2 regions of the Bowmanella yangjiangensis genome follow, and region 2 is predicted to be linked to the other one. Evidence: predicted binding sites of a transcription regulator. Region 2 holds the regulator's gene; the other holds the start of a gene.
What was found. Region 2 encodes ArgR, which controls arginine synthesis, uptake and breakdown. Its sites were predicted from a motif close to ANTGAATANNTATTCANT; they were not measured.
Positions count from the first base shown of each region.

Region 1: the regulator ArgR is predicted to act here: its motif matches at 2,598-2,615, upstream of argC (N-acetyl-gamma-glutamyl-phosphate reductase).

Region 1 is NZ_JAHDJU010000002.1:454,186-458,614, reverse strand. It holds gene KJY73_RS11725 (ornithine carbamoyltransferase) at 1-593, opposite strand, end outside; gene argB (acetylglutamate kinase) at 625-1,395, opposite strand; gene argC (N-acetyl-gamma-glutamyl-phosphate reductase) at 1,392-2,417, opposite strand; gene argE (acetylornithine deacetylase) at 2,646-3,794, shown strand; gene hxpB (hexitol phosphatase HxpB) at 3,806-4,429, shown strand, end outside.
Region 2 is NZ_JAHDJU010000001.1:502,547-506,975, reverse strand. It holds gene KJY73_RS02355 (amidohydrolase family protein) at 1-665, shown strand, start outside; gene mdh (malate dehydrogenase) at 939-1,877, opposite strand; gene argR (transcriptional regulator ArgR) at 2,388-2,849, shown strand; gene KJY73_RS02340 (endonuclease/exonuclease/phosphatase family protein) at 2,928-4,094, opposite strand; gene KJY73_RS02335 (TonB-dependent receptor) at 4,206-4,429, opposite strand, start outside.

The DNA.
Region 1 (4,429 bases), on a different contig from region 2:
TGGGCAAGACGAGACGCCTGATCGAGGATTTCTTGCTTCACTTCGTGACCAACCGGCGTTATCACCCGTACATCGGCACCCAGGATAGCCCCCATCAATAATAGTGAGTTACTGACATTGTTACCGTCACCTATATAAGCCAGACGACAGCCTTCCACCTCACCAAGCACTTCCTTGATGGTGAGAAAATCCGCCAGCGCCTGACAAGGGTGATACAAGTCACAAAGGGCATTGATGACCGGCACCTTCGAGGCTTCGGCCATCTGCACTAGGGTGTGATGACTATAAACCCGGGCTACAATGGCATCGGCCCAGCACGCCAGGTTACCGCCCATATCACGGGCATCTTCACGGCCAGCCAGCTTACCGGCCTGGCTGTCCAGATACACCATATGGCCACCCAACTTGTTGATACCTATGTCAAAGCTGACCCTGGTACGTAATGAAGGCTTCTCAAACAGAGCAGCGACGGCTTTGCCATCCAGCGCCTTACGATAGGCAGATGGATTTTGCTTAGTCTGTTGAGCCAGCTCCAGCAGGCTCAGTAGTTCTGCTTTGCTCCAATCAGCAAAAGTCAGCAGATCCTTTTTCATAGGTCTTTCCCCAGTTTCCCCTAAATGGGTTTCAGTCAGGATAAATACGCGTTCCGGCGGACTGATTGCCCGCCAGGCGCAACAAAGATTCGGGTTGTTTCCAGCTGGCGATAGTAACCGGCACGCCAATATCACGTGCAGCACTGAGCGCAGCTTCAACTTTGACAGTCATGCCGTCACGGATAACACCAGCGTCGATTAATTGCTGAATTTGTACGGCATTCAGTTCGCTGAGCAGTTGTTTGTCTGCGTCTAATACGCCAGCCACATCAGACAACAAAATTAGCTCGCCATGTAACAGTTGGGCCATCACAGTGGCCGCCTGGTCGGCATTAATGTTGAGTAACTGACCGGATGGGTCGGCACCAATAGAACTGACCACGGGCAGATAATCCTGGCTAAGTAACAACTTCAGCAAGGTGGCATCAGCTGGCTCAACACTGCCCACTGCACCATATTTAGCATCCATCGGGGTACACTTCACCATACCGCCGTCAGTCAGTGCCAGTCCCACAGGGTTCAGACCGCTAGCGATGGCTTGCGCCACCAGTTGCTTGTTAGCCGTTCCAGCCAAAGCACCCACAATATAAGGCATTTGTTCGGCACTGGTGACCCGCAAACCATCTATCTTGACGGTTTTCAGATTCAGGGCCACCATCCACTCTTCTACAATCGGGCCACCACCATGTACTAACAACACAGGTCGGCTTTTTTGCAACTGGGCCAACACATCAAGCAGGGCTTTGGCTGCTTGCGCATCACCAATAAAAGCACCACCGACTTTAACGATTAAGGGTTTCATACGGTTTTCTCCGCCAGACCCGTCTCAGGGGCGTAGCCAAAACGGATATTGGCGCATTGCAAGGCTTGTGCGGCTGCACCTTTTAGCAGGTTATCAATGGCACTGGTCACCACCAGATGCCCGGACGTTTCATCCAGCTTCCAGTGCAAATCGCAATAGCAGGTACCCGCCACTTCGTCGATCTTCGGCCAGCTACTGCGAATCCGCACCATAGGATTGCCCTGATAGGCGGAGTTATAAGCATCACTCACCTGAGATGCCGTTACACCGGCTTTAACCTTAACGGTTACCGTGGCCAATATGCCACGTTTGAAATTGCCCAGATGCGGCGTGAAGATAACCTGACGTCCCAACTCGGCAGAAATTTCCGGCTGATGTCTGTGCCCAAGCACACCGTAAGCTTGCAGACTGACTTCACAGTAACTGGTGTTCAATGCGGCTTTGCGTCCGGCACCGCTCACCCCGGATACCGCATTAATTACCGGCCACTGCTGTTCATCCAACAGTCCACAGACTTGCAAAGGTTTCAGTGCCGTCAGAGACGCCGTGGGGTAGCAGCCAGGTACCGCCACCAATTTGGCCTGACGAATTTTATCCCCATGCCAGTCAGCCAGTCCGTATACCGCATCTTGCAGCAGCTCTGGTTGCTCATGGGCAAAGCCATAAAAACGCGCAAAGATGTCTTTGTCTTTCAAACGAAAGGCGCCGGATAGGTCCATCACCACAGCCTTGCCAGAGGTGAGGGTGGCCGCCCATTCATGACTGGCTTCGTGTGGTGTGGCCAGAAAGATCAGGTCATAGTCTGCGGCCAGTTGCGCCAGCTTATCTTGCGATAAGGGTTGCAAGGGCATATCCAGCAAGCCGGTAAAACGACCATATAAGTCGCTGAGCAACTTTCCTGCGTCCTGACTGCCTTGTGAGACAAATAACGCCGCCAGTTCAAAGCCCGGATGTTTAGCAAGCAATGCCGCCAGTTCTGCTCCGGTATATCCACTGGCACCAACAATACAGGTTTTCATCATGATAAGAATTTTCGAAGTGTTAAAGACAACAAGTGTAGCAAAATAAGGTTACAAGCCCGCGAAAGCGGGACAGAGGCTAATGTCGTCGCCTGGCGAGAAGTAAAAAAGATGGCGGCAAATTTTGCTGCATTAAGGGATCTGGATGCACTAAAGTATGAATTGTGAGATACTTTGCCACCAAACACATATTTATTCAACAATTGTGCATATTTATTTTGTGAACTTATTATGAAAATGCCGCATTTCCTGGACGCTTACAAACAAATCATTGCGCACCCGACCATCAGCGCATTCGATGAAAAAATAGACCAAAGCAACCTGCCATTGCTGCAAATGCTAGGCAGTTGGCTGGAAGATTTAGGCTTTCACATAAGTATTCAGCCGGTGCCCAATACCCGGCACAAGTTCAATTTACTGGCCCGTATTGGTAGTGGTGATGGTGGACTGTTGCTGGCCGGCCACTCAGATACTGTTCCTTTCGATGAGGGACGATGGCAGTTTGATCCTTTTAACCTCACGGAAAAAGATAACAAGCTATACGGGCTCGGCACCTGCGATATGAAAGGCTTCTTTGCCTTTATTCTCGAAGCCCTGCGGGATATTCCGTTAAACAAGCTGAACAAACCGCTATACATTCTGGCTACCGCCGATGAAGAAACCTCGATGGCCGGCGCTCGTTTCTTTGCCGAGCAACAGCTGATCAAACCCGATATGGCCATCATTGGTGAACCAACCGGGCTAAAACCCATTTGCAAACATAAAGGTCATATGGCGCATACCCTGGAGATCACAGGTAAAGCAGGCCACTCCAGCGATCCGGACAAAGGCGTTAATGCCATTGAGATTATGTACCAGGCGGTAGGCGAACTGATGAAACTCAGAGACCAACTGGCGGCTCAGTATGTGGATCCGGCCTTTAGCGTGACCAAAACCACCATGAATCTGGGTCATATACACGGTGGCGATGGTGAGAATCGAATCTGTGGTCATTGCCGGCTGAACTTTGATTTACGCGCAGTGCCCGGTCTTAGTGACGATGAAGCCATTGCACGCATTGACCAGGCGCTGGCGCCGGTTTACACCGCTTACCCAGGCCGCTTAAGCCGCGCCTTGATGTATGACACCGTGCCATCTTTTGCCAGCCGGAATGAAACAGCGTTGCTGGAACTGGCCGAGCAATTCACCGGCTTTAGCGCCACCAGTGCCAATTACTGCACCGAGGCCCCCTTTGTCAGCCAGCTAGGTTGCGACACCTTGGTGTTAGGGCCGGGAAGCATCGACCAGGCCCACCAGCCGGACGAGTTTATTTCCTTAGATTACGTTAATCCGACCATCAATTTACTGCGCCATTTAATCGGCCAGGTCTGTTTGAAATAGTGGAGAGAAGATTGCAGTTACAAGCAGTGATTTTTGATATGGATGGCCTGCTGATTGATTCAGAGCCATTATGGCGTCAGGCCGAGCAGGAAGTATTTGCCACAGTCGGCATTCGTCTGACCGAGTCTATGTGCTTTCAGACCACCGGCCTTAGCACCGAAGAAGTAGTGCGCTACTGGTATAACAGTTTCAACATTGACCGTCAGGATGTGCAAGAGGTCGCGCGCAAACTGGAAGATAGAGTCATAGAGTTGGTCCAGCGTAAGGGCCAGGCCTTACCCGGCGTGTATGATTTACTCCAGCATTGCCAGAGCCTGGGTTTGACTCTCGCCGTGGCATCGGGCTCTGTCGGTCGCTTGATTGAAGCGGTGCTGGATAAACTGCAACTGCGTGACTACATAGGTTTATACCACTCAGCAGAACATGAAGTGGCAGGCAAACCAAACCCAGCCGTGTATCTCACTACCCTGAACAAGCTCGGATTAGATGCCGCCCGTTGCGTCGCATTTGAAGATTCGGCCCGTGGCGCCCAAGCCGCCAAAGCTGCCGGACTCTTTACTATTGCCGTACCTGAAGCTGGCCATAAAGATCCTGGTAAATTTACTATGGCGGATATTCTGCTCGACTCCTTGGAG
Region 2 (4,429 bases):
TAGGGATTAAAAATATCTGCATTCATAAAGGTATCCCTTTTGGCTCTCAGTCTTACCAACACAGCCTGTGCACAGACATTGGCATAGTGGCAAAGCGCTATCCCGATGTTAACTTCATCATCTACCATTCGGGGTTTGACCCGGCGGTAGAAGAACGCGCTTATGTCAGCGGCAGTCATAGAGCCGGTGTGGATAGCCTGATACGTTCCCTGCAAGAAAACCAGGTCGACCCCAATTCCAATGTGTATGCCGAGCTTGGCTCCACCTGGCGCTTTGTTATGCGCCATCCTGAACAAGCCGCGCATTTGCTTGGCAAACTACTTCGCTATGTTGGTGAAAACAACGTGCTGTGGGGTACCGATTCCATTTGGTATGGTTCACCTCAGGATCAAATCCAGGCCTTTCGAGCCTTCCAAATCAGCGAGCTGTTCCAGCAGCAATATGGTTACCCTGCCCTAACGCAGGCATTGAAAACTAAGGTGCTGGGTTTAAATGCTTGTAAGCCTTACCAGATCTCGGCTGAAGAAATCGCTAAGGTAACCCGCCGCGATAAACTCGCGACTGCCAAAGAAAATTACCGTAATCACCCGAACCCGCATTTTCAGACCTATGGTCCAAAGAACCGCAGGGAATTTCTTAATTTGATGCGTTGGCAAAGTGTATAGAAAACCTTGTCGCCAAACTTGGGGAAGTGCCGAAAATGCACGGAGCAACTTTTCGGCCCGTCCATCCCTGAACATCGCCACTCTTTTTGCATCCCTGCAATCGCGGCATACGACCACCAGGGATGGTGGAAGTGCCGAAAATGCACGGAGCAACTTTTCGGCCCGTCCATCCTTGGACATCGCCGCTCTTTTGCATCCCTGCAATCGCGGCATACCGTCCATCCTTGGACATAAAAAAACCGCCATTCGGCGGTTTTTTAGAATCACTAGCGATTAGGCTTTGTTAACAAAGTCTTCGCCTAACTGGATATCACCACGCAGGCCACCCAACATATCGTCTTTGGCTTTCTGTTCAAATGCACTCAGCTTGCCGTAAGACAGGATCTCTTCCACGCCGTTGGGACCTAAGCGAACAGGGTGAGCGAAGAAACGCGCATCGTCGCTGTTAGTTTCAACATAGGTGTACTCCACCACATTTTCACCACGCATCGCAGCAACCAAAGACAAGCAGAAACGTGCCGCTGCCTGGCCCATAGACAAGGTTGCACTACCGCCACCCGCTTTAGCTTCTACTACTTCGGTACCTGCGTTCTGAATACGGTGCGTGAGGCTAGCCACTTCTTCGTCACTAAACTCTACGCCTTCAACCTGAGACAGCAGAGGCAGAATAGTGGTACCTGAGTGTCCGCCAATCACAGGAACGTGTACATTAGCTGGGTTCAAGCCTCTTAATTCGGCAACGAAGGTTTCTGCACGAATCACATCCAGAGTAGTGACACCAAACAATTTGGTCTTGTCGTACACGCCTTTGGCTTTCAGCGCTTCAGCAGCGATGGCTACCGTGGTGTTAACCGGGTTAGTGATAATTCCAATACAGGCTTTAGGACATGTGTCGGCGATAGCATCAACCAGATTACGCACGATGCCAGCGTTGATATTGAACAGGTCAGAACGATCCATACCAGGTTTACGTGGCACGCCGGCCGGGATCAACACGATGTCACAACCTTCTAGCGCTGTGTTCAAATCGTCCTTACCAAAACCTTTTACTTTCACATCGGTGGGGATATGGCTCAAATCAACAGCTACACCAGGGACTACTGGCGCAACGTCATACAAGGATATTTCAGAGCCTGCTGGCAACTGAGTCTTGAGCAACAGTGACAATGCCTGGCCGATACCGCCGGCTGCACCTAATACGGCTACTTTCATGTTTATCTCCTGTGAATGTGAGTTATTTCATCGACTGACGCCAAGGTCAGTGAACAATATCGATTAATTCAGCCCACCGGCAATCCCGGACACCGTCAGAGCTGACACCCAGGCTGAACGACGGAAAACATTGGGGGCAGAGTCTACTTTGTGGCCGGAGGCTTAGCAAGTGAACTGCGGACACCGATTGATACGTAGCAATGCCTGATAACACAGCATATGCCACAGCCTTCTCTGACGCCAACCAAGCAGTTGATAACGCAACACCAACTGCAACAGACTGACTCACCGGACGTTTTACACAGGCTTAACGGCAGTTTAGCCATTTTGCGTATTCGAGTTTCAAGCCACTAAGAATTGCATGGAGGATCTTCAGTCTTCCAATAACTCAATAATTCCACCGCTTGTCGAGCAACTAGAATAAGACCAAAGTATAAAAACATTGATTCATGTGGACTGGAAGGTAAAGTAACGGCTAATTTGATAGTCGAGCATCGAAGAGCGGAGCCCATGGCAGGAAAACAAGACGAACTAATCAAGTCATTCAAAGACATTCTGAAAACGGAAAACTTTGGCTCGCAAGGTGAAATTGTCGACGCATTAAAAGACCAGGGATTTGACAATATTAGTCAGTCCAAAGTCTCTCGTATGTTAAGCAAGTTTGGTGCAGTGCGGACCCGCAATGCGCTGGGAGAAATGGTCTACTGCTTACCGCCTGAACTGGGTATGCCAACAGCAAAAAGTCCGTTGAAGCAGTTGGTGTTAGACATCGTACACAACAATGTGATGGTGATTATTCGCACCAGCCCTGGCGCAGCACAGTTAATTGCCAGACTGCTGGACTCTTTAAGCCAGGCTGATGGTGTATTGGGTACCATCGCCGGTGACGATACCATTTTCATTGCGCCAGCTGATGTCAGCCGAATCGATGAAACCCTAAAACGGGTGGAAGCGCTGTTTGAAAATGTCTAAATGACACCACAAAGGCATATAGCCTGGTTAGGTTGCAGACAAAAAAGGCCGGTTTATACCGGCCTTTTTTATAAATTTTTATTTAAATTGCAGTTCTAACCAAACCATTCGATGGTCGGATGAACTTTTTCTGTCTTTTACCAGACGGAATAGCTCATCGGCTGGTGCCGGCCAGAACACACCACCATCAGTCACATCCCAACCATTAACGGATGGCAGTACATAGTCAGCTCGCATCCGCCAGCCTGCGGTATGGGTATCGCCTAGTGGATTATCAGAACTGTGTATTTTACCGCCCTCGCTGCGCGGCACAAAACCAGCGTTAACCTTGTCGTGGGTAATTAGCCCAACGATGGCATCGCGCAGCGAGTCACCTTCCACCATGGATGAATTAAGGTCCCCCACTACCACAAATGTATTACCGCGAAAGCCACCCTTGCGGCCTTGATCATCGTACAAATAAGCAGATTGGGTGCCTCCAGACAGGTAATCTACCCAAAACCTGACTTCATCATGATTGCGTTTACCGTTTCTGTCTTCCGGGCCGTCGAACACAGGCGGCGTAGGGTGGCTAGCAAGCACATGAACCGTTTTTCCGTTTACCAGCACAGGGATGTCCCAGTGAGACTTAGACGATAGCCTCAGCACTTGCTGAGCATCCTCAGAGTACCAAGCCTGTCCATCCGCCTTAATTACCTGGGTCATCAAGTTACCCGGCATATCTTTCCACAAAAAACGCTGAAAAGTGCGCACATTGTTATTGTCGATAGGATAACGACTAAGCAGTGCCATGCCGTATTGCCCTGGATATTTGCCAAAGCCAAAGGCATCACCCTTTGTGCCAGAGGCAACCCCATCACCATCTAAATCCACGCCAGAGTCCACCCCGGTGTTCACTGGCGCCAGATAATAATAGGGATATTCAATAGGCTCAGCGCCACCCTGAGATTTACTCAGATAATGTTGAATAAAGGCTTCAACCCCTTTTTTCGGATCAGCATCATAATCAAATTCATTGAGAAGAATGATATCCGGTCTGACCCGCTGAATAATCTCGGCAGTATTTTTAATCTGCGGATGCTGACCACTTTTCAGGTGCTCAAAAAGCTCCTGACCACTTACGGGTTGACCGCGTTCAACATAATTGTCAGCTTCCATACTGACATTGAACGTTGCTACACGTATATCGGCCGAAACCAAAGAAGTTGTTGTCATGGCGAAAAGTAACGCTATCTGTTTAATCATATGGTTATTTCCATCGGTATTGTCAGCTTTTATTCCAATATTTACGATGTATTGATACTGAAAAAGCCGGCACAAGGCCGGCTTTGTATTTTGCGATGATTTTACATCTTCTTAGAAGCTGTATTTCACACCGATACGTACTTCCCACAGAGAACCAGGGTTGAATACTGACTCGCTGGCTGGCTCAGGGTTTACGCCGTTGATAGTGTAAGAACCATCATCGTTCATCTCTGCATCAACAACAGACGCAGCGTTAAATGGTCCGCGACGCTGAATACCCCAATCACTGTTCAGCAAATTACCTACGTTTTTAATAACCAGGAATGCATTTGCAC